Regions from separate parts of the Bacillus sp. M5A3_1b genome, predicted to be linked through region 1. Evidence: riboswitches for the same ligand, from Rfam matches in the RefSeq annotation. Region 1 holds a riboswitch; each other region holds the start of a gene.
What was found. Region 1 has a riboswitch for thiamine pyrophosphate ahead of ACLBWW_RS25155 (MTH1187 family thiamine-binding protein). Riboswitches for the same ligand answer to the same signal wherever they lie in the genome.
Positions count from the first base shown of each region.

Region 1 (2,272 bases):
AGCACAAAAAAAGCAAACATGACAGAAGTATATGAAGACGCATTAGGAACATGGGTAACGATATTAGAGCCAATTAAAGATGGAGAAGGTAATATTGTGGCACTTGTTGCAGCTGATGTAGATGCTTCTATTGTTCCTAGTACAAAAGAAAAGTTCATTATACAAGGTTTAATGTTTATTTGTATTTCTGTTTTAATTGCAACTTTTATTCAATTCTTAATTGTGCGTAACGCACTTGCTCCATTGCGAGATTTACGTGAAGGATTGCGCAAAGTCGGTGAAGGTGATTTAAGTATTAAATTAGAGGAAAGACCAGATGATATTGGTATTATTAATGCGTATTTTAATAATACCATCGAGAAGTTTAAAGGAATTATAGATAAAGTGAAGCAGACAGCAGAACAGGTTTCCTCATCTTCACAAGAATTGTCAGTGAGTACGAAAGAGAATAGCATGGCAGTTAAAGAAATCGTAAGTTCTATGGTTGAGTTAAGAGCTGGAGCTCGGTTACAAGAAACTGCAGCACCACAGTATTTAGGCGCTGTATATGAAATGGAAGATAAGATGGAAGAGATAACGAATGCTGCAGAACAAATAGCGAAAGAGTCTGAAGGTACAAAGTATCATTCAGTAAAAGGAAATGGTGTTATTGAGCAGGCGATTAATCAAATGAACATAATACAAAATGCAGTACAAGATTTATCTTCTATCATCCATTCTTTGGAAACAAGATCAAAAGAAATTAGTGATATTGTAAATGTAATTACAGGTATTTCAAATCAAACTAATTCCCTAGCTTTAAATGCTTCTATTGAAGCTTCACGTGCTGAGGCAACCGGAAAGGGATTTGCTGTTGTTGCTGATGAAGTGCGTAAATTAGCAGAGCAGACGGAAGCATCAGCAAAAGATATAGCGAAATTAATAGGGGAAACACAAGTTGAAACGGAAGAAGCTGTTGTTTCAATGCAAAAAGCTTCAAAAGAAGTAGAATCTGGAATAAAACTTGTTGAAAGTAGTGGTGCTTTCTTTGAAAAAATTTCAAAATCAGCACAATCTGTTACAAATCAAGTTAGAGTTGTTTCTAGCAATTCAAGTGATATATTGCAAAATAGCCAAAATATTGTTCGTGTTGTAAATGAACTATCACTTATTGCAAATACGTATGCAAATAGTAGTAATAATATTGAAGAAAGTATGAAAGAGCAGGAAATGTCTGTACAAGATATTGCTGAATTAGCTAGTTCTTTAAGCTGGCTTTCACAGGAGTTACAAGAGTTAATAGGGGAATTCAAAAGTTAAATGAAATGATTATACGTGCTTTTGTTTGTTCAATAAAATAAATCATGCTACAATGAAAACGAATTAAGGACCGGGGAGCCAATTGGCTGAGAGGATGTAAACAAACATCGACCCTCAACCTGATCTGGATAATGCCAGCGTAGGGAGTTACTTAAAGTGATGTAGCATATGTTATTCTATAATAACTTGCATACAAGGCTTTCCTACGCAGTAGGAAAGCCTTTTCTTGTTTTAATATTTCATTTTATAAGGGGGATTTTACTATGTCACAACAAGTTACAATTTCATTTTCAGTAGTACCACAAGCGAAGAACAAAGATGTGTATTCTGTTGTTGATAAAGCAATTGAAGTTGTACAACAATCGGGAGTTCGTTATGAAGTAGGGGCAATGGAAACAACGCTGGAAGGAGAATTAGATGTACTTCTTGATATCATTAAACGTGCGCAACAAGCTTGTGTGGATGCTGGAGCAGAAGAAGTGATTACTTCTATTAAAATCCATTATCGTCCAAGTACTGGTGTAACGATAGATGAAAAGGTTTGGAAGTACCGTGATGAATATGCAAAACCAGAAGCAATCTAAAACAATTACAACAATTTGGCTTATCCTTCTCATAGCGATATGGGAAGGATCTGTTTCATTATTTAAAATTGAACCGTGGATTTTACCGAAGCCTTCTGCCATTGTTCAAGAATTAATTGGAATGAAAGATTTACTATTACCGAATACGATGCAAACGTTACAAGAGGTTCTAATTGGACTGTTTTTTGCGATTTTAATTGGGACAAGTATTGCAATTATTATGGATGTTATCCCTTTATTTCGTATTTTAATAAATCCGTTGCTTGTTATTTCGCAAACGATTCCAATCGTTGTACTTGCACCGTTATTTATTATTTGGTTTGGATATGGAATGCTACCGAAAGTAATGGTAGTAATACTCGTTTGTTTCTTCCCGATTGCGCTTAGCA
Region 1 is NZ_JBKEZY010000012.1:104,160-106,431, forward strand. Features, by position in the region: gene ACLBWW_RS25150 (methyl-accepting chemotaxis protein) at 1-1,299, shown strand, start outside; TPP riboswitch at 1,361-1,462, shown strand; gene ACLBWW_RS25155 (MTH1187 family thiamine-binding protein) at 1,563-1,883, shown strand; gene ACLBWW_RS25160 (ABC transporter permease) at 1,855-2,272, shown strand, end outside.

Region 2 (2,272 bases), on a different contig from region 1:
TAGTTTGAGCCGTTTGAGCTTGTGATTGATTTTGCATCACATAATGTTTTGCTACGTATCCGTATCCTGTGCCAAAACGAATTTTATACCAAGTTCCTACAGTTTCCACTACTTGTATTTGTGTACCATTTTGTAATGAACCAAGTAGTGCACTACTTGTACTAGCGTTGCCACGTACATTAAGTTTAGGTGTTGCAACTGTGTATTTCGTATTATTTTGAACTGTGATGCCTTTTACTAAAGGCTGTGAACCATTAGATACGAATGCTTTTTGTACGTAACCTGTTTTGCCATTATGTAAAATTTTATACCACTCGCCTTGTTCTTCTTGAATGGTAACGAATTTCCCATTTGGTAATACATCTAAAATTGAAGATTCTAAATTAGGTTCAGAACGAACGTTTAATGCATTGGCATTAACGATGTACTGATTATTAGATTGAAGTTTGTTTTTTAGTAGAATAGCATCTTTTTGTACGTAACCTACTTTATTATTAACAGATACTTTATACCAGCCATTAGTTGTTTCAAGTATGTTCACTTTCGTATTAAAGCGAATTGTATCAATTGAAGAGCTATTTGCGTTATCTTTTGTATGTAAGGCTACTTGATCGACTTTGACATATCCAGTTTTCACATTAGATAATTGTTCAGCGTTGGCTGTTTGTACATTTGTTTCTCCCATAGAAGGAAGTAAAGAGGCAATTGCGACAGTAGTTGCTGTTAAAGCAGTAGCTTTCATATTCATATAATAGAGACCTCCTCTAGTTGTATAGTTGTAATTTTATTATAGTATAAAGATATAATATAGTGGGTGTATTCACATAAATGTAATATGAAATCAATATAAAAATAAATTTTTCGAGGATAATAATTCCTTTTTATCCAATTAATTAGGATAATAATTTCTAACATAGAATATAAGTATTATATAGTTTTGTTATTTCGTTGACAATTGGGAAAATTAAAACAGTTGATGATGTCTTATTACGATGTTATACTGACAGTGTTAATTTCATAGTTTGCTAGGAGAGCTGGTGTTGCCAGCTGAGAGTAGGCCGTAAGCCTTTGATCCTTTTCATTACCTGATCTAGATTATGCTAGCGTAGGGAAGCAATTCGGACACTAATAATGAGTCCCCGTTTCTTTGCGTATAGAAACGGGGCTTTTTTGTTTGAAAATTTCATATTGAAACCACTAGGGGTGCTTGTTGTGCTGAGAGAGGAATAATCCTTAACCCTTACAGACCTGATCTAGGTAATACTAGCGAAGGGAAGTGGAACAACGAATAAATTATAATTTTATTTGCTGTAACCACTTCTTATTTAGAAGTGGTTTTTTATTTAGATATATAAATTGAAAGGGGATAGCGAAATGAAATTTTGCGATAGATTATTAGAAACTGTACAACCAGTTTGGGAGATGAGTCATAATCATCCGTTTGTAGTAGGTATGGGAGATGGCACATTAGAAAAAGATAAGTTTCAGTATTATATTATTCAAGATTATTTATATTTGTTAGATTATGCAAAGCTATATGCGATTGGTGTTGTAAAAGCAACGAATCCACAAGTAATGGGGAAATTTGCTGAACAAATTGATGGCATATTAAATGGAGAAATGACGATCCATAAACAATATGCAAAAAGACTTGGTATTTCTATAGAGGAGATAGAATCTGCAAAACCATCTGCTAAAAATTTAGCCTATACAAATTACATGATGTCTGTATCTCAAAATGGCACACTTGCGGAATTAATAGCAGCACTTCTTCCATGTATGTGGAGTTACTGGGAAATTGGAAAGCGTTTAAACGATATTCCTGGAGCAAGAGATCATGAGTTCTTTGGTGAGTGGATTCAAGGATATAGTTCAGAAGAATACGGTAGCCTTTGTATTTGGTTAATAGATTTATTAAATGAAATGGCAGTTGGAAAGTCTGACAAAGAGCTAGATCGATTAGAGGAGATATTCCTATATTCCAGTCGATTTGAATATTTATTCTGGGATATGTCCTATCGTAAGGAGATGTGGGGATTTGAGGAGCAAGAACATACTACAGTTTCATAATGTTTCTTTTCATTATGATGAGAAACCAATCATCAATGAATTAAATGCTTCTATACAAGATAAAGAGTTTGTAAGTATTATTGGACCGAGTGGATGCGGCAAAAGTACTCTATTTCGCCTTATTACAGGTTTAGAAGAAGCAAGTACGGGACAGATAGAGCTGACAGAAATAAAGAGCCATCCTGTAGGGTATATGCCCCAA
Region 2 is NZ_JBKEZY010000007.1:290,047-292,318, reverse strand. Features, by position in the region: gene ACLBWW_RS21220 (SH3 domain-containing protein) at 1-748, opposite strand, end outside; TPP riboswitch at 1,018-1,129, shown strand; TPP riboswitch at 1,190-1,292, shown strand; gene tenA (thiaminase II) at 1,375-2,070, shown strand; gene ACLBWW_RS21210 (ABC transporter ATP-binding protein) at 2,039-2,272, shown strand, end outside.
Region 2: another riboswitch for thiamine pyrophosphate. It lies ahead of tenA (thiaminase II); the one in region 1 lies ahead of ACLBWW_RS25155 (MTH1187 family thiamine-binding protein).

Region 3 (2,272 bases), on a different contig from region 1:
CCATATGAAATTATGAATGGCTTTTTCTCGTTTTTGTCATTTTCTTTAAGAGTCGCAAGTAGTTCTTCACAACCTTTTCCGCTTCTTGCAACGACAGGAACGACTGTTACACCTAATAACTGTGATAATCGTTTTACATTAATTACAATGCCTCGTTGCTTTGCCACATCGACCATATTTAATCCGATTGAAACCGGCTTTCCAAACTCAAGTAATTGCAACGTTAAATGCATATTTCTCTCGAATTGCGAAGAATCCACTATATTTAACATATGATGAAATTCGTCTGTTAGTAGAAAATTTGTAACGACACCTTCATCACGCGAAACTGGATTCAAATCATAAACACCTGGTAAATCAATTAATGTCCCTTGCTTATCTTTTAATTTACCAACCTTCTTTTCTACTGTTACACCGCTCCAGTTTCCTACGTATTCATAAGAACCAGTAAGTGCATTAAATAATGATGTCTTCCCTGTATTCGGATTCCCTAGCAAAGCTACCTTATTCACGCTAATTCCACCTTTATCATTTTCGCGTCACAATGACGAATACTAATTAACTGTCCACGACACTCCAATGTACAAGGACCTTTGAACATCGCTTTCTGCTTCATGCGAAGTTCACTTCCTTCAGAAAGACCGAAAGCAGCCAATCTTCTCTTTAGTAAATGATCTAAAGACTGAACGCTTTTTACTAACACTTTCTCACCGATTTTAATATCTACTAAGCTCATAACCTTCCCCCTCAGAAGAGAATGATAATTATTTTCAAAAAAATTATAGCACACTCTATTTCTCTTGTACTATACCCTTTTGCTTCACATTTATTAATATTTCGCTACAATTCTATTTCAATCATTGTCATACTGTATTCGTTTGCCATTCTCATCCATTTCGCTTACAATAAACAATAGCAAATAAAGAATCTCGTTATCACTGGGGGAGCCATGCCGCTGAGAGGGAACACTTCGTTCCGACCCTTCGAACCTGTTAGTTAATGCTAACGCAGGGATTGTGCAAACGTCCGAAATACATACCTCTTTTTATTTACGTATTTCGTATCCTCCTATGATATCTATTCTTTTTTGTACAACTTGGATTTAGGGGGAGACAACATGCGTAACACCAATTTACAAGCGATGATCGAATCTGCAATTCTTGCAGCCTTCGCCCTGGTCATCGACATTTTACCACTTTCAATCAAAATATCAGCAACAGGTGGTTCCATCTCATTCGCTATGATTCCTATTTTTATTATCGCATATCGCTGGGGCTTCAAAATGGCTTTCTTAGGAGGCTTAATTTGGGGATTATTACAAATTGTCGTAGGCGATGCCATTATCGTCACACCAATTCAAGTACTAATTGAATACTTCGTTGCTTTCGCATTCATTGGATTTGCTGGTTTATTCTATCGACCAATTCAAAAAGCACTTTTAACATCCAATGTAAATAGCTTAGAACAATCCAATTTAAGTAGCCGTAAAGACAAACCTTCACAAAAACAAAACGAAGGAAAGAAAGTTATTGGTTACATTATTGTTGCCACATTTGTTGGTAGCTTTGCTCGCTACTTCTGTCACTTTATTGCCGGTATTATTTTCTGGGGACAATATGCACCGAAAGGCCAATCAGCAGTTCTATATTCTTTAATATTTAACGGTAGCACAATGATTGGTTCCTATATTCTATGTACCGTTTTACTTATCTTTTTATTTATCACTTCACCACGTTTATTCAAAAGCATCAATGCTTATCAACTGAATTCGAAGAAAAAGAGCGCTTCATGAGCGCTCTTTTTTTCATATCGTAATATCAATTAAAAATACAATAAATACACAAAAGAAAATAAATACCATTATACTTAGCCAATTGCTATGCACGGTTCATCGACTCCTTACATAACCTCATTTTCTAACCAGATTATATCGCTTAAAAATAAAGATTAGGTAAAGATAATATGAAAATAAATTAAAAAAGCGTAGATTACATTGTCTACGCTTTTTTCGGTAAATAGAAGTAAAATAATACACCATCTTTTGTATTTTCTGCCCCATATTCAGCTTCGTGTAATTCTAAAATATTTTTAGAAATAGCTAGACCAAGCCCAGTTCCACCTTGTGAACGCTGGCGAGCTGCATCCACGCGATAAAAACGATCCCAAATTTTATCTAATTGCTCTTCTTCAATGTGAGTGCCTTTATTTTCAATACACACTTTTATACGATCCTTCTCATCTATTGTAGAAATGATAATATCTTCTTTATTTG
Region 3 is NZ_JBKEZY010000001.1:1,066,079-1,068,350, forward strand. Features, by position in the region: gene feoB (ferrous iron transport protein B) at 1-512, opposite strand, end outside; gene ACLBWW_RS05695 (FeoA family protein) at 509-736, opposite strand; TPP riboswitch at 931-1,032, shown strand; gene ACLBWW_RS05700 (energy-coupled thiamine transporter ThiT) at 1,118-1,792, shown strand; gene ACLBWW_RS05705 (sensor histidine kinase) at 1,998-2,272, opposite strand, start outside.
Region 3: another riboswitch for thiamine pyrophosphate. It lies ahead of ACLBWW_RS05700 (energy-coupled thiamine transporter ThiT); the one in region 1 lies ahead of ACLBWW_RS25155 (MTH1187 family thiamine-binding protein).